DNA from 4 places in the Streptomyces sp. NPDC044003 genome. Region 3 is predicted to be linked to each of the others. Evidence: riboswitches for the same ligand, from Rfam matches in the RefSeq annotation. Region 3 holds a riboswitch; each other region holds the start of a gene.
What was found. A riboswitch is a leader RNA that binds a small molecule or an ion and turns the genes downstream of it on or off. The one in region 3 is predicted to bind cobalamin.
Positions count from the first base shown of each region.

Region 1: linked by a shared signal. The riboswitch ahead of AC07AW_RS37345 (cobalamin biosynthesis protein) and the one ahead of AC07AW_RS13685 (acyl-CoA thioesterase) in region 3 are both predicted to bind cobalamin.
Region 2: linked by a shared signal. The riboswitch ahead of AC07AW_RS40760 (ABC transporter substrate-binding protein) and the one ahead of AC07AW_RS13685 (acyl-CoA thioesterase) in region 3 are both predicted to bind cobalamin.
Region 4: linked by a shared signal. The riboswitch ahead of AC07AW_RS02440 (ribonucleoside-diphosphate reductase subunit alpha) and the one ahead of AC07AW_RS13685 (acyl-CoA thioesterase) in region 3 are both predicted to bind cobalamin.

Region 1 is NZ_JBWKFA010000015.1:87,433-91,498, forward strand. It holds gene AC07AW_RS37340 (cobyric acid synthase) at 1-380, opposite strand, end outside; gene AC07AW_RS37345 (cobalamin biosynthesis protein) at 377-1,351, opposite strand; cobalamin riboswitch at 1,387-1,526, opposite strand; gene AC07AW_RS37350 (hypothetical protein) at 1,653-1,874, opposite strand; gene AC07AW_RS37355 (inorganic phosphate transporter) at 1,891-3,153, opposite strand; gene AC07AW_RS37360 (alpha/beta hydrolase) at 3,529-4,066, shown strand, end outside.
Region 2 is NZ_JBWKFA010000023.1:13,138-17,203, forward strand. It holds gene AC07AW_RS40755 (FecCD family ABC transporter permease) at 1-360, opposite strand, end outside; gene AC07AW_RS40760 (ABC transporter substrate-binding protein) at 357-1,412, opposite strand; cobalamin riboswitch at 1,494-1,671, opposite strand; gene AC07AW_RS40765 (cold-shock protein) at 1,745-1,951, opposite strand; gene AC07AW_RS40770 (TetR/AcrR family transcriptional regulator) at 2,177-2,773, opposite strand; gene AC07AW_RS40775 (alkane 1-monooxygenase) at 2,888-4,060, shown strand.
Region 3 is NZ_JBWKFA010000003.1:352,784-356,849, reverse strand. It holds gene AC07AW_RS13695 (pyridoxamine 5'-phosphate oxidase family protein) at 1-85, shown strand, start outside; gene hemG (protoporphyrinogen oxidase) at 235-1,632, opposite strand; cobalamin riboswitch at 1,830-2,054, shown strand; gene AC07AW_RS13685 (acyl-CoA thioesterase) at 2,106-2,549, shown strand; gene AC07AW_RS13680 (short-chain fatty acyl-CoA regulator family protein) at 2,562-3,974, opposite strand.
Region 4 is NZ_JBWKFA010000001.1:532,560-536,625, forward strand. It holds gene mctP (monocarboxylate uptake permease MctP) at 1-1,554, shown strand, start outside; gene AC07AW_RS02435 (GNAT family N-acetyltransferase) at 1,628-2,128, shown strand; cobalamin riboswitch at 2,183-2,305, shown strand; gene AC07AW_RS02440 (ribonucleoside-diphosphate reductase subunit alpha) at 2,438-4,066, shown strand, end outside.

The sequences.
Region 1 (4,066 bases), on a different contig from region 3:
GTGCCCCGCAGCTCCTCCAGGCACGCCATGACCGGCTCGAAGAGCGTCTGCTGGCGGCCTCCGTGGTAGCCGCGGGCGCTCATCTCGCCGACCGGCCTGCCCATGAGGACGACCTGGCTGGAGCGGTCGCTGCCGGGCTTGAGCAGCACCGGGTTCATGAGGGCGGTCGGCTCCACCCGCGCGGCCTGCGCCTGCATGGCCTGCGCGCGGCCGATCTCGGCGCCCTCCCGGGTGACGAAGGAGTTGAGGGACATGTTCTGTCCCTTGAACGGCGCCACCTTGACGCCCTGCCGGACCAGCCAGCGGCAGATGCCGGCCGTGACGACGCTCTTGCCCGCGTCGGACGTGGTCCCGGCGACGAGCAGCCCCCCACCCCTCATGCGTTCCTCCGCTTCAGCGCGCTCGCGATCATGCGGCCGCCGACGCAGGCGGCCAGGGTCAGTCCGGTGATCCGGCGGGAGAGCCGGACCGCGCGGTCGATGTCGGCGACCTCGACGGGCCGCCCCTCCTCGTTGAGGACGGGCCGGTGCTCGACCCGCCCGGCGTACGAGAGGGTGCCCCCGAGCCGTACGCCGAGGGCGCCCGCGAAGGAGGCCTCGACCGGTCCCGCGTTGGGGCTCGGGTGCTTCGCGGCGTCCGCCCGCCAGGCTCGTACGGCGCCGCGCGGGTTCCCGCCGGCGACGGTCGCGAGCACGGCGGTCAGCCGGGCGCCGGGCCGGCCGGCCACGTCGTCGAGGCGGGCCGAGGCCCAGCCGAAGCGGCGGTACCGGGGCGACTTGTGGCCGACCATCGCGTCGAGGGTGTTCACCGCGCGGAAGCCGACCAGGCCCGGCACGCCCGCGACCGCTCCCCAGAAGAGGGCGCCCACGACCGCGTCGGAGGTGTTCTCGGCGACGGACTCGACGACCGCGCGGGCCATCGCGGGACCGTCGAGGGACTGCGGGTCGCGCCCGCACAGGTGAGGCAGCCGTTCCCGGGCGACCTCCAGGTCCCCCGCGGCGAGGGCGCCGCCGATCGCGCGGGCCTCGCGTCCCAGGGTCGTACCGCCGACGACGGCCCAGACCGAGGCGGCGGTGAGGGCGACGGAGGCGGCGCGGCTGCCCCGTACCGTACGGGCGGCGAGGGCGCTGGCCGCGACGGTGGCGCCGGCGCAGACGGCGGTGTGCAGGGCGCCCCAGCCGCGGTGGTCGTGCCAGAGGGCCTTCTCGACCCTGCCCGCGGCCCGGCCGAAGGCGGCGACGGGGTGTCCGCGGCGGGGATCGCCGACGAGCAGGTCGACGGCGAGTCCGGCCGCCGCGCCGTACGCGAAGACACCGGTGGCTCTGGAGAAGGTGGGGCTGCGGCCGGGCATGGCGATGTGTCCTCACTCAGGGTCCGCGCCCTGGATCGACGTGACCGGCGGCGAGAGTTCCTGACTCCCGGACCCCTCGGATCCGGTCACAGTGGCGGGACCGCGCCGGAATCGCACCGGACTTCCTCTACTGCCGCCGTAATGGCCTCGGCAGTCCACCACGGCCCGAGAACAGCCGTCAACTCACCCTTGACCTGCACCGCGTCACTGTGCGAAGCACCACAAACACGGCAGCGGAAACAAGCGGCCGGGCGGCCCGCACCCGAAGGTGCGGACCGCCCGGCCGGTCATGCTCGATACGTCAGGCGACGATCAGGTAGATGCCGTACGCCACGGCCGCCATGCACAGGGCGAAGCAGGCGTAGGCGCCGGTGCGGGCCAGGGCGGCGGAGCCTCCCTGGGCGGCGGCCTGCTCCTGCTTGGAGAGGCCGATGACACCGAGGGTGAAGAGGCCCACGAGGGCGACGGTCGCCACGAGGCTGACTCCGAAGACGGAGCCGAGGGCTGCCCAGTCGATCTTCATGCTTGGTTCCAGTTCCTTAGACCGCGGCGGTGGCCGGGGGAGCGGCCGGGTCCGTGGGGACCGGCGCGGGGATGGTGGTCTTCAGGTCCTCGTCCGCGACGGCGGCGACGGTACCGGCCGGCGGCGGGGTGACGGCCGCGATCGCGGTGGTCACGACGCCCTCGGGCTCGGCGTCGGTGTCGACCTCGTTGACGTTGGTGTGGTCGACCGGCTGGCGGCGGGAGACGAGCCAGATGCCGAGGCAGGAGGCGGCGAGGAAGGCCGCGACGACGTAGACGCCCCAGTTGCCCTGACGGGCGACGTACTCGGCACCGGCGGCGACCAGGCCGGCGGCCGGCAGGGTCAGGCCCCAGGCGACGAACATCCGGGTGGCGGTCGACCAGCGGACGACACCGCCCTTGCGGCCCAGACCCGCACCCATGACGGCGCCGGAGACGGAGTGCGTGGTGGAGAGGGAGAAGCCCAGGTGGGAGGAGGCCAGGATGACGGTGGCCGCGCTGGTCTGGGCGGCGAAGCCCTGCTGCGGCTGGAGGTCGGTGAGGCCCTTGCCCATGGTGCGGATGATGCGCCAGCCGCCGAGGGCCGTGCCGAGCGCGATCGCCGTACCGGCGGAGACGATGACCCAGACCGGCGGGTTGGCGCCGGAGGGCAGGGAGCCGCCGGCGACCAGGGCGAGGGTGATGATGCCCATCGTCTTCTGGGCGTCGTTGGTGCCGTGGGCGAGGGAGACGAGACCGGCGGAGGCGATCTGGCCGACGCGGTAGCCCTTGGCCGTGTCCTTCTCGGAGGTCTTGGCGCCGATCCTGTACGTCAGCTTCGTGGCCAGCATCGCGGCGATGCCGGCGACGATCGGCGCGGCGACGGCCGGGATGAGGACCTTGCTGACGACGACCTCGCCGTTGACGCCGCTGACGCCGATCGAGGCGACGGTCGCGCCGATGAGGCCGCCCATGAGGGCGTGGGAGGAGCTGGAGGGCAGTCCGACCAGCCAGGTCACCAGATTCCAGAGGATCGCGCCGACGAGCGCGGCGAGGATCACTTCGGGCTGGATGCCGTCCTCGTTGACCAGTCCTTTGGAGATCGTCTTGGCGACCTCCACGGACAGGAACGCGCCGACGAGGTTCAGTACGGCGGACATGACCACCGCCGTCTTCGGCTTGAGGGCACCGGTCGAGATGGTCGTGGCCATCGCGTTGGCGGTGTCGTGGAAACCGTTCGTGAAATCGAACACGAGAGCTGTCACGACCACAATGGCGAGCAGCAGCGTGATGTGTTCCATTTACCCAGGCAATCGTTCGACGTCAGTGTTTCGTTGAACGTAGGCAACCTGAGTGAACGGAAGATGAACTGGGGCGGGCGACGTGGTGTCCCTAACCGGTGTCAAGAGATTCCGCTTCTCGCCCCGGGGGGCCCGGTGTCCACGATGCGGTCACCCCGGAACCACGGGCATCCCAGTCCTCCCGGGGCACATACGACCTGTCCCACTTCCTCCCCCGGCATCCCGTTCCGCTCCCTGGACAGGACCATCCGACCGGGGGACCCCGCGGACGAGACCCATGTCACTCCCGGGAGCGACCCTTCCGGTTCGCCGAGGACGGGGTCCGTCCGGCCCCGTCCGGTGGCAGCTCCACCCCGTCCTGCCGAGACTGGGAGCGTGCGCCCGGCTACAGCGACGGCAGCGGCCGTCACCACCCTGATCGGTGTCGGCGCGGCCGTGATCGCGGCCGGCCGGTACGCCAGCGACGTCGCCCTCAAGGCGCCGTCCGAACGACCACTGCCCGGAGACCCCCGGCTCACCGTGCACGCCACGGGACCCGAGCGGATCACCCTCACCCGCAGCCTCGCCTCACTGCGCCCCGGCACCTACGGGATGGAGGCCCCCGGACTGCACGCCGTCCTCGGCCCCGTCCTCGACCGGGTCCCGCACACCGCCGACACCGTCGTCCGCCGCCTGGAGCGGGTCGAGCTCGGCGTCCTCGGGCCCGGCGCCCGCGTCCGGCTCACCCCCCAGCTGCACCGGGGCACCCCCATCAGCGCCCTCGGGCTCGCCCACGAGGACGTCGAGATCCCCGGCGAACTCGGCCCGCTGCCCGCCTGGCTCGTGGCCGGCCCCCGCACCACCTGGGTGATCGCCCTGCACGGCCTCGGCACCACCCGCGAGCACCCGCTGAACCTCGTCCCCTTCTTCCACC
Region 2 (4,066 bases), on a different contig from region 3:
GACGACCGCGACCGCGCCGGTCGACGCTCCGGAGGAGACGCCGAGGACGAAGGGGTCGGCGAGCGGGTTGCGCAGGAGCGACTGCATCACCGCCCCGCAGACGGCGAGTCCGGCGCCGCAGACGGCGGCGAGGAGGGTACGCGGCAGCCGCAGGTCCCAGACGATCCCGTCGCGGATCGGCGGGAGTTCGGAGACGCCGCCGCCGAGGTGGGCGGCGATCACGGAACCGGCCTCGCCGACGCCGATGTCCGCCGGGCCGATGGTGACGGCCACGGCCACGGACAGGCCGAGCAGCACGAGTCCGGCCGCCGTCCACAGGAGCACCGTGGCGGACGTGACCGCCCGTTGAGCGGTCCTCACTTCGCGAGACCGTACGAGCGGAGCGCGGCCGCCACCTTCTCCACGCCCTCGACGGTGCGCAGGGTGGGGTTCATCGCCTGGCCGCTGAGCAGGACGTACCGCTTGTGCTTCACGGCCGTCATGTTTCTGGTGAGGGGGTCGGACTCCAGGAACTCGATCTTCTTCGCCGCGCTCTCGGCGGACTGCGCGCGGCGGGTCAGATCGCCGATCACGAGGACGTCGGGGTCACGGTCCGCGACGGTCTCCCAGTTGACCTGGGGCCACTCCTCGCGGGTGTCGTCGAAGACGTTCTTCGCCCCGAGCGCGTTCGTGACGATCCCGGGCGCCCCGCAACAGCCCGCCATGTAGGGCGCCTTGGCGTCGGAGTACCAGTAGAGGACGGTGGCGTCGGTGAAGTCGGCCGCCGCCGTGGCCTTCGCGACCCGGGCCTTGAGCCCGGCGACGAGCTTCTCGCCCCGCTCGGGAACGCCGAACACCCGGGCCAGGTCGCGGATCTCGCCGTAGACGGTGTCCATGGTGAGCGGGCGGGTGCGGACGCCGTCGCCGTCGCCGCTGTTGTCCTTGCCGACGCAGTCGGTGGGCGAGAGGTACGTGGGGACGCCGAGCTGCTCGAAGCGTTCGCGGGGCGCGACCCCGCCCTTGCCGAGGGTGTACGCGAACGAGGCGGCCGCGAAGTCGGGTTCGGTGTCGAGGACCTTCTCGAAGGAGGGGTAGCGGTCGGCGAGGCGCGGGACCTTCGCGTTCTCCTTCTCCAGGCCCTTGAGCACCGGGTCGGTCCAGGTGGCGGTGCCCACCATGCGGTCGGCGAGGCCGAGGGAGAGCATGATCTCCGCCGCTCCCTGGTCGAGGGCGACGGCCCGGCGCGGCGCGCGGTCGACGCGGACCGGCCGTCCGCAGTTGTCGTCGAAGGTGACGGGGTAGCCGCGCTCCGGGGCCGCTCCCTTCCCGGTCGGCGCGGCGGTTCCACCGCCGCAGCCGGTCACCGTCGCGGTGAGGAGGAGGACGCCGGCCAGGGCGGGCACGGCGGATCGGACGGGGTGTGCGAGCGGCACGGGGAACTTCCTCTGCGTCCACGGCTCATACGCGGAGCCTGTCGTACGGTGCTCCCCGGACGGCAGCGTGCCGCCGGGGCCGCCAGCAGGTCTTCGGACTCGGGGTCAGCCGGACGGAGCGCCTTCCCGGGCCCGTCGTGCCGCCCAGTGGCCGATGCTCCGCCCGTCGCCCTCACCGCTGCGCGTCAGTTCCGGTCTTCCACCGGATTCCCTGACCCGTGGACGTACCCGTTCAGGTGCGTACAAAGGTGCGACTGGCCTCGGCACAGTACCACCGGCCGGTCGCCGCGCCCCGGGACGCCTGTCGACGCCCCCGGGGACGCCTGTCGGCGTCAGACGCGCAGTTCCTTCGCCTCGAAGCGGCCGTCGCCGAGGACCAGGACGAAGGAGACCTGCTGCCCCTCGGAGACCGTCCGCTCCTCGCTCTCGATGTCCTCGGCACGGAAGTACACCTGCTCCTCGGAGCCCACGGGGACGACGAAGCCGTACCCGCCGAGACGGTTGAAGGACTGTACGAACCCTGTGCTTCTGCCTGCCACGGCGGCCTCCTCGTCGGCACGGGCGACGCGGTCGAGGGTGTCCGGCCCCGGGCGGGCCGTGTCCGCGCCTCAGGGGAGATGTACCCCGTGTACCCGCCCTTCGCCACCGCCGCGACCCCGGGGAGAACCACCCCGAACGATCTCGTACAATATTCAACAGAGGCCCGCTGCCGGAGATCCCCCGTGTCCGTCAGCGGGCCTCGCCCTTTCCTCGCGGAGCCCGCCTCAGGCGCGGCCGCCCGGGTAGGCGATCCGTGCCGTGATCCTGGCGATGCGCCGCGCCGACTCCTCCGGCGCGGCCACCGGCTGGACGATGTGGCTGACGGTGAGCCGCACGATCGTCTCGACGGCGAGGCCACGGGACTCCTCGTCGACGTCGGGCCAGGCCTCGATCGCGTACGCGTCGAGCATCGCCATCGCCGTGCCGAAGACCGGCTCCGGGCGCGTGGTGAGGTAGGCGAGAAGATCGTCCTCGCCGCCGCGCGCGGCGAGCAGGACGCTCTTGATGAGCGGGTTGTCCACCGCCTGCTGCAGCGTGTAGCCGACGCCCGCCGCCGCTGCCGCCTCCAACTCGCCCCGGTGGGCGTCGAGTTCGCGCTGGATACCGAGGAGGAAGCCCTCCAGCTCGCGCTGGACCAGGGCGTTGCCGATGGCCTCCTTCGAGCCGAACTCGTTGTAGAGCGTCTGGCGGCTGATGCCGGCGGCCCGCGCGATGGCGGCCATGCGGAGCCCGCCCCAGCCGTCGGCGGCGACGAGCCGGTAGGCGGCGTCGAGCACCTGCTCGCGCAGGAGGGACCGAACACTCTCACGGAAACGTGTCATCGTGCCCCCACTTTATCCACCGGCCCCTATCCAGAGCATTGACACCTCACCGGCAGTCCGTCTATCAACTGGACAGAACGCATGTGAAGTGTCCACCTCTCCGAGGAGCCGGTCTTGGCCCTGCACAGCGACTCCCCCGAAGCCCCCGCCGCCTGGCGCGACCCCAAGCGCTGGCTCTGGCTGCTCGGCCTGCTCATCCCGGCCTTCCCCTTCCTCTCCTGGGGTCTGGTGGCCGCCACCGGGCTCCGCCTCTTCTGGTGGACCGGGATCCTCGTCCTGTACGTGATCTTCCCGGTCGTCGACCACCTCATCGGCAAGGACTCCGCCAACCCGCCGGACAGCGCGATCGCCCACCTGGAGCAGGACCGCTACTACCGGTGGTGCACCTACCTCTACCTCCCCCTCCAGTACACCGGTCTCGTCCTCGGCTGCTGGCTGATCACCCGGGGCGACCTCTCCCTCCTGGACAGGATCGGGCTGACCTTCACCCTCGGCGGGGTCGCCGGCATCGCCATCAACACCGCCCACGAGCTGGGGCACAAGACGGAGACCCTGGAGCGCAGGCTCTCCCGGATCGCGCTCGCCCAGACCTGGTACGGCCACTTCTACGTCGAGCACAACCACGGCCACCACATCCGCGTCGCCACCCCGGAGGACCCCGCGAGCGCCCGGCTCGGCGAGAGCTTCTGGCGCTTCCTGCCCCGGACCGTCCTCGGCAGCCTCACCTCGGCCTGGCGCCTGGAGAAGCGCCGGCTCGCCCGCCGGGGCCGGTCCGTGTGGAGCCCGCGCAACACGGTCCTCGGCTCCTGGGCGCTGTCGTTCGCGCTCTTCGCGGGGCTCTCGCTCGCCTTCGGGCCCGGGGTCCTGCCGTACCTCGCGGGCCAGGCGGTCTTCGGCTTCTGCCTGCTCGAAGTGATCAACTACACCGAGCACTACGGCCTCAGGCGGGAGCTCACCGCGAGCGGCCGGTACGAGCGCTGCGCCCCGCGCCACAGCTGGAACAGCGACAACGTCGCCTCGAACGTCTTCCTCTACCACCTCCAGCGGCACAGCGACCACCACGCCCACCCCACCCGGCGCTACCAGTCGCTGCGCCACTTCGACGAGGCCCCCGAGATGCCGACGGGGTACGCGGGGATGATCGTCCTCGCGTACGTCCCGCCGCTCTGGCGCCGCGTCATGGACCCCCTGGTCCTCGCCCACTACGACGGGGACGTGACCCGCGCGAACCTCCAGCCGTCCCGCCGGACCCGCCTGCTCGCCCGGTACGGGACGGCGACCGGCTGAGCTCTC
Region 3 (4,066 bases):
TCCCTGGACCGACCAGCACATGGACCAGGTCGTCCGCATCCGCCCGGACCTGGTCACGGGCATCCGCCTCGTCCGCGTCGAGTGACCTGCCCGACAGCGCAACGCTCCGGGACCTGTCCGGTCCCGGAGCGTTCTGCTGTGGGGGCGCCCGCATCGCGCGGGCCGGGTGCGGGAGAGAAGACGAGTGGCACTCGGTCCTGCGGGCCGCCCCGACGGCTCAGGGCTCCCCCGCCGTCACGCGGCTCCCAGCACCTCGTCGGCCGCGCTCCGGCCGCTGGCCACGCAGTGGGCGATGCCCACCCCGTCGTACGCCGCTCCGCACAGCCGTATCCCCGGCAGCTTCGCGACCGCGTCCCTGGCTCGCTCGATCCGCGCGGTGTGGCCGACCGCGTACTGCGGCAGCCCGTCGTGCCAACGGCTGACCTTGACCGCCGCGGGCGCCGCGGTGAGCCCCAGGACGGCACCCAGGTCGTACCGGGCGGCTTCGACGAGTTCGGTGTCGTCCAGGTAGAGAGCCTGCTCGTCGCCGTACCGGCCGATGGAGGTGCGGAGGACGAAGAGGCCCGGTGCCGTCTCCCGCAGCCAGCGCCACTTGTGCGTGAGCAAGGTGGCGGCCTTGATGGTGCGCCCCTCGACCGGCGGGACGAGAAAGCCGCTGCCTCCCGGCAGGACGGGCAGGTCCGCGCGGCGGAACGCCATGGTCACGAGGGCGGGTGAGGCGTACTCGATGCCGGACAGCTCCGTCGCGGCGGCGGGGCTCTCGGGTTCCAGGAGCTGTGCGGCGGACCACGCGGGCGCGGCGATCACGACGCCGTCGGCGAGGAACCGGCGGTCGGGGGTGGAGATCAGCCATCCGTCTTCGGTGCGGCTCAGGGCGCGGGCCGGGCTGTCGAGCAGGATCTCCCCGCCTCGGGCGCGTACGGCTTCGGCGACCGCGCCGGGCAGCCGGCCGATGCCACCCGTGATGCCCATGAAGACCGGCCCCGCGGGCGCGGCGCCCGAGGGGTTCTGTCGGAGGGAGGCGACGGCGTCGAGCAGTGAGCCGTGCTTCTGGGCCGCCTCGAAGAGGGCCGGTACCGCCGCACGCAGGGAGATCCGGTAGGCGTCGCCCGCGTACACGCCGTCGAGCAGGGGCTCCAGGAGCCGGTCGACGACCTCTCTGCCGTATCGCTCGGCCACGTACGCGCCGATCGCGATGTCCCCTCCGACGGGGGTAGGCGGCAGGGTGCGGTCCTCCTTCATGCGCGCGATCCCCTCCGGGGAGATCAGGCCCCCCAGAGCCGCCCAGTCGCCCGGTACGCCCATGACGTGGCCCTGGGGCATGACGTGGAGGGTGTCACGGCTCCACACGGCGGCCGAGGTCGTCACGGCCGGCTCCAGGCATTCCCCGAGTCCGACGGCGCGCGCCAGGTCGACCGCCTCGGGCCGCAGCGCGAACAGGGCCTCCGCACCGAGGTCCACGGGCACGCCCGCGATCTCCCCCGTTCGCAGTTTCCCGCCGAGCCGTCCGGACGCTTCGAGGAGGGTCACACGGGTCCCGGTTTCGACGAGCCGGTGGGCGGCGGCGAGACCGGAGACACCTCCTCCCACGACGACGACGTGTCCCGGATCCGGTGTGGTCTGACGACCCATGTGCGTGCCTTTCGCGCGAGAACTGCCGGTGGACCTCCGACCCGTGCACCGGAGCGTCGGTGGGCCGGAGGTCCCTCAGCAGTGAACGCGAACGGCGCCCCCTGGCAGTAGGGGCCGAACGGCCCCATCGGCGCGGGCCACGCGGTACCGCGCACACCGGGTCATCGGTCCTCGACAGGGGTGTGACCTCGCTGCCGTAGGCTGGCGGGGCAGCTGGTTCGCCCCGTCCTCCAGGCGGGAGCGTCGTAAGAGGGAACCCGGTGGGAATCCGGGACTGCCCCGCAGCGGTGAGCGGGAACGACCGCCGTCATACGCACTGGGTTCGGGAAGGGCCTGGGAAGCGACGGTCAGTAGGTGTCCGCCGGTCGAACCCGGTGGGCGTGCCCGCGAGTCCGAAGACCTGCCCGTTGCCCGCACGCCGGCACCCCGCGCGTGCGGAGAAGCCCTGCCGCGACTCGCGAAGGAGAGTTGACGTGGCCGATCGCACCGTCACCAGCCCTGCCCGTACGACGAAGACGCCGGACGACTCCCGGGTGGTCCTCGCCCACATCATGAGCGACCACGACACGAACCTGTACGGCACCATCCACGGCGGCGTGATGATGAAGCTCATCGACGATGCCGCCGCGGCCGCCGCCGGGCGGCATGCCGACGGACCCGCCGTCACCGTGTCCGTCGACCGGATGACCTTCCTGGCCCCGGTACGGGCCGGGGATCTGCTCAGTGTGGAAGCCGGACTGGAGCGTGCGGGCCGGACGTCCATGACCGTCGGCGTCCGTGTCACCGCCGAGCGGTGGAACAGCTCCGGCCCCGCCACCGAGGTCGCCACCGGGCTCCTCACCTTCGTCGCGATCGACGCCGAAGGAACGCCGCGTCCCGTACCCACGCTCGACGTCGTGCTCCCCGGCCTGTCCTGACACCCCGCTCCGTCACCCCGATCGGGTGTCCTCCACGGCGTACGGCACGAAGGAGCCGGCGTTCTCGTCCACGGCGAGCGTGCGGCCCACGGGCGGCAGTGCCCGCTGGGGGCAGTCGAGGCGTTCGCAGACGCGGCAGCCCATGCCGATCGGGGTGGCGGCGGCCTTGTTGCCGAGGTCCAGGCCGTCGGAGTAGACGAGCCGCGAGGCGTGGCGGATCTCGCAGCCGAGGCCGATGGCGAAGGTCTTGCCGGGTTCGCCCCAGCCGCCGCGGTGGCGGGTGACGGTGCGGGCGGTCCAGAGGTAGCGCTGTCCGTCGGGCATCGCGGCCACCTGGACGTGGATGCGGCCGGGCGCGGCGAACGCCTCGTACACGTTCCACAGCGGGCAGGTCCCCCCGGCACGGGAGAAGTGGAAGCCGGTCGCGGACTGGCGCTTGGACATGTTACCGGCCCGGTCCACGCGGACGAAGGAGAACGGGACGCCGCGCAGCCGGGGGCGTTGCAGGGTGCTGAGGCGGTGGCAGACGGTCTCGTAGCCGAGGCCGAAGCGGTCGGTGAGGCGCTCGATGTCGTAGCGGGTCTCCTCGGCTGCGGCGTGGAAGGTCCGGTACGGGAGGACCAGCGCGGCGGCGAAGTGGTGGGCGACGCCGATGCGGGCCAGGGACCAGGTGGTCGAGCCCTCCTCGTAGTCCTCGGAGGCGTACGCGCTCAGCAGGTCGGCGTGTTCGAGCAGGGCGAGCTGCGTGGCCATGCGGAACGCCTGCCGGCCGGGGCGCAGCCGGGGTGAGAGGTGCAGGATCCGGGTGGCGGGGTCGTAGCGGTGGAGCTGCGTGTCGGCATCGGTGGCGATGCGGATCCCGTGGCGTTCGTCGAGGCGCGTGGCGAGGGCCTGCCGTACCTCGCCCCGGCGGATGCCGATCTCGTACGCCAGCTCTTCGGCAGCGCAGTCGGCGTCGTGCAGGTAGTTGCGGCGCCGGTAGAAGAACTCGCGGATCTCCTCGTGAGGCGTGCGGCCGACGGTCGGAGTGGACTCGGCGCGTCCTGCGGTGAGTTCGGCGAGGCGTTCGGTGAGGGTGCGGTGTCCCCGGCTGAGGTCCAGCAGGAGCGTGGCCACCTGGGGAAGGCGCGAGACGAGGTCCTTGAGGTCGGAGGCGGAGAGCGCGTCCCGGTCGAGGTCGTCGGCCAGCGCCTCGCGCAGGTCGGCCAGGAGCCGGACGGTGTCCCGTTCGGAGAAGAACTCCGGGTCGACGCCGAACGCCTCGGTGACGCGCAGCAGGACGGAGACGGTCAGCGGTCGCCTGTCGTTCTCCAGCTGGTTGAGATAACTGGGCGAGAGCCTGAGGGCCTGGGCCAGTTCGGCCTGGCCCATCGTGCGGTCCTCGCGCAGCCGCCGCAGTCTCGCCCCGGCGTAGACCTTGCTCACGCGTGCTCTCCTCCCAGGTCGATCAGACCGATCAGACCGATCAGACCGATAGGGCCACACCTTAAGGCACGAGGGGATTCGCAGACTTCGCA
Region 4 (4,066 bases), on a different contig from region 3:
GGCTTCCTGGCCGCGCGCTGGCGCAAGGCCGAGAACGAGCACAGCCTCGACGAGTGGGGTCTGGGCGGCCGGTCGTTCGGCACCTGGGTGACCTGGTTCCTGCTCGGCGGCGACCTCTACACGGCGTACACCTTCGTCGCCGTCCCCGCGGCCATCTACGCGGCGGGCGCGGCCGGCTTCTTCGCCGTCCCGTACACGATCCTCGTGTACCCGCTGATCTTCACCTTCCTGCCGCGCCTCTGGTCGGTCTCGCACAAGCACGGATACGTCACCACCTCCGACTTCGTGCGCGGCCGCTTCGGCTCCAAGGGCCTGTCGCTGGCGGTGGCGGTCACCGGCATCCTCGCCACCATGCCGTACATCGCGCTCCAGCTCGTCGGCATCCAGGCCGTCCTGGACGTGATGGGCGTCGGCGGCGGCGAGAACACCAACTGGTTCGTGAAGGACCTGCCGCTGCTCATCGCCTTCGGCGTCCTGGCCGCGTACACCTACTCGTCCGGCCTGCGCGCCCCCGCGCTCATCGCCTTCGTCAAGGACACCCTGATCTACATCGTCATCGCGGTGGCGATCATCTACATCCCGATCAAACTGGGCGGCTTCGACGAGATCTTCGGCAAGGCGGCCGAGGCGTACCAGACGATCAACCCGGCGACCGGCAAGCCGAAGGGCGCGCTCGTCCCCGGCGAGGCCGGCCAGTGGACGTACGCGACGCTCGCGCTCGGCTCGGCCCTCGCGCTCTTCATGTACCCGCACTCCATCACGGCGACCCTGTCGTCCCGGAGCCGGAACGTCATCCGCCGCAACACCACGATCCTGCCGCTGTACTCGCTGATGCTGGGCCTGCTCGCGCTGCTCGGCTTCATGGCGATCGCCGCCGGCATCAAGGTCAAGAACGGCCAGCTCGCCATCCCGCAGCTCTTCGAGACCATGTTCCCGGACTGGTTCGCGGGCGTCGCGTTCGCCGCGATCGGCATCGGCGCGCTCGTCCCGGCCGCGATCATGTCGATCGCCGCGGCCAACCTCTTCACCCGCAACATCTACAAGGACTTCATCAAGCCGGACGCCACCCCGGCCCAGGAGACCAAGGTCTCCAAGCTGGTCTCGCTCCTGGTGAAGGTCGGCGCGCTGGTCTTCGTCCTCACCATGGACAAGACGGTCGCGATCAACTTCCAGCTGCTCGGCGGCATCTGGATCCTGCAGACCTTCCCGGCGCTCGTCGGCGGTCTCTTCACCCGCTGGTTCCACCGCTGGGCGCTGCTCGCCGGCTGGGCCGTCGGCATGGTGTACGGCACGGCCGCCGCGTACGGCGTCGCCAGCCCGACCCAGAAGCACTTCGGCGGTTCGGCCGCCGAGATCCCGGGCATCGGCGAGATCGGCTACATCGGCCTCACCGCCTTCGTGCTCAACGTCGTCGTCACGGTCGTCCTGACCTTCGTCCTCAAGGCCGTCAAGGCCCCCGAGGGCGTCGACGAGACCTCGCCGGAGGACTACACGGCGGACGCGGGCGACGCCGGTGTCCGCGACCTCCCGAAGGTCGGGGCCGAAGCGCACTGACCCACGGACGCGTGACAGAGGGGCCCGGAAAACTCCGGGCCCCTTCGCGTGCGGCGGAGGCAGACTGAGGCACATGGACTTCACGATCAGGGCAGTACGGCCCGAGGAGTACGAGGAGCTCGGTGACCTCACCGGGTTCACCTATCTGAATGACGGGCTGCTGCTGCACGGCGAGGACGACTTCTATCTGGCGGTGCTCCGCGACACGGCCCGGCGGGCGCGCGAGAGCGAGGTCCTGGTCGCCGTCGACGCGGACGGCGGGATCATCGGCGGGGTGACCTTCGCGGAGGGCGGCACCACCTGGGCGGACATCGCCGTCCCCGGCGAGGCCGAATTCCGCATGCTCGTCGTCGCGCCGGCGGCCCGCGGCAGGGGCGTCGGAGAAGCCCTCGTACGCGCCTGCGTGGACCGCGCACGGGCCCTTCCCGGGTGCGCGCGCCTCGTGCTCTCCACGGCCGATCTGATGGTCTCGGCGCACCGGATCTACGAGCGTCTCGGCTTCGTCCGCACCCCCCAGCGGGACTGGGAACCGATCCCGGACCACTTGCTGCGGACGTACGCCCTGGAGCTGTAGCGCCGGGACCGACACAACATGTGGGGGGTGCCGCGAGCGGCGCCCCCCACATGTATGCTCATCCTCGCTGTCGACGCAGGGGAATCCGGCGCGAATCCGGAACTGTCCCGCAACGGTGTGCTTCGTGCGGTTTCGTACGCGGTGAGTCCGAGGACCTGCCGGCAGCGCGCCCGGTCCGTCCGTTCCGGGTGTCACAGACGTCCGGGCCTCGCGGAGTGGGCCGGTGGACGCGGCGCGCCCACGCGTACGGGTGCCCGCCTGCCCGCCTTCCCGCCCGAGGCCCCGAGCCGAGCGAGGGAGAGCCCCCACGTGACCATCGCGCCCGCCGATCCGGCCGCAGCGATCGAGACCGACGGCCCCGGGACCGTACTCCTGCGGACCCTGACCGATCTCACCGCCGACCTCCCGGACACCGACCCCGGCAAGGTCGCCGCCGCCGCCCTCCGCGGCCGCAGCGCCACGTCGGACGAGGCGGAGCTGCGCGAGCTGGCCACCGAGGCGGCCGCCGGCCTGATCGCCGAGGACCCCGCTTACTCCCGGCTCGCCGCCCGGCTCCTCACCATCACCATCGCCGACGAGGCGGCCGGCCAGGGCGCCGTGACCTTCTCGGCCTCCGTCGCCGTCGGTCACCGCGAGGGCCTCATCGCCGACCGCACCGCCGAGTTCGTCGCCCTCCACGCGGACCGCCTCGACGCCACGATCGACCCGGCCGGCGACGACCGCTTCGGCTACTTCGGTCTGCGCACCCTCTACTCGCGCTACCTGCTGCGCCACCCGATCACCCGCAAGGTCGTCGAGACCCCGCAGCACTTCATGCTGCGCGTCGCCGCCGGCCTCGCCGAGGACGCATCGGTCCGCGCCCTCGACGAAGTGACGGCGCTGTACGGCCTGATGAGCCGCCTGGACTACCTCCCGTCCTCCCCCACGCTCTTCAACTCCGGCACCCGCCACCCGCAGATGTCCTCCTGCTACCTCCTGGACTCCCCGCAGGACGAGCTGGACTCCATCTACGACCGCTACCACCAGGTCGCGCGCCTCTCGAAGCACGCGGGCGGCATCGGTCTCTCGTACTCCCGCATCCGCGCCCGCGGTTCGCTGATCCGCGGCACCAACGGGCACTCCAACGGCATCGTGCCGTTCCTGAAGACCCTCGACGCCTCCGTCGCCGCCGTGAACCAGGGCGGCCGCCGCAAGGGCGCCGCCGCGGTCTACCTGGAGACCTGGCACGCGGACATCGAGGAGTTCCTGGAGCTCCGCGACAACACGGGCGAGGACCAGCGCCGTACGCACAACCTGAACCTGGCGCACTGGATCCCGGACGAGTTCATGCGCCGGGTCAACGCCGACGCCGAGTGGTCGCTGTTCTCCCCGGCGGACGTGCCCGAGCTCGTCGACCTGTACGGCGCGGAGTTCGACGCCGCCTACCTCAAGGCCGAGGCGGCGGGCCTGGCCCGCAAGACGATGCCGGCCCGCGACCTGTACGGCCGGATGATGCGGACCCTCGCGCAGACCGGCAACGGCTGGATGACGTTCAAGGACGCCTCCAACCGCACCGCCAACCAGACGGCCGAGCCGGGCACGGTCGTCCACTCCTCCAACCTGTGCACCGAGATCATCGAGGTCACGAACGACGGCGAGACGGCCGTCTGCAACCTGGGCTCGGTCAACCTCGGCGCGTTCGTCGTCGGTTCGGACATCGACTGGGAGCGCCTGGACGAGACCGTCCGCACGGCCGTCACCTTCCTCGACCGGGTCGTCGACATCAACTTCTACCCGACCGAGCAGGCGGGCCGCTCCAACGCCAAGTGGCGCCCGGTCGGCCTGGGCGCGATGGGCCTCCAGGACGTCTTCTTCCAGCTGAAGCTGCCGTTCGACTCGGCCGAGGCGCGCGCCCTGTCGACGAGGATCGCCGAGCGGATCATGCTGGCGGCGTACGAG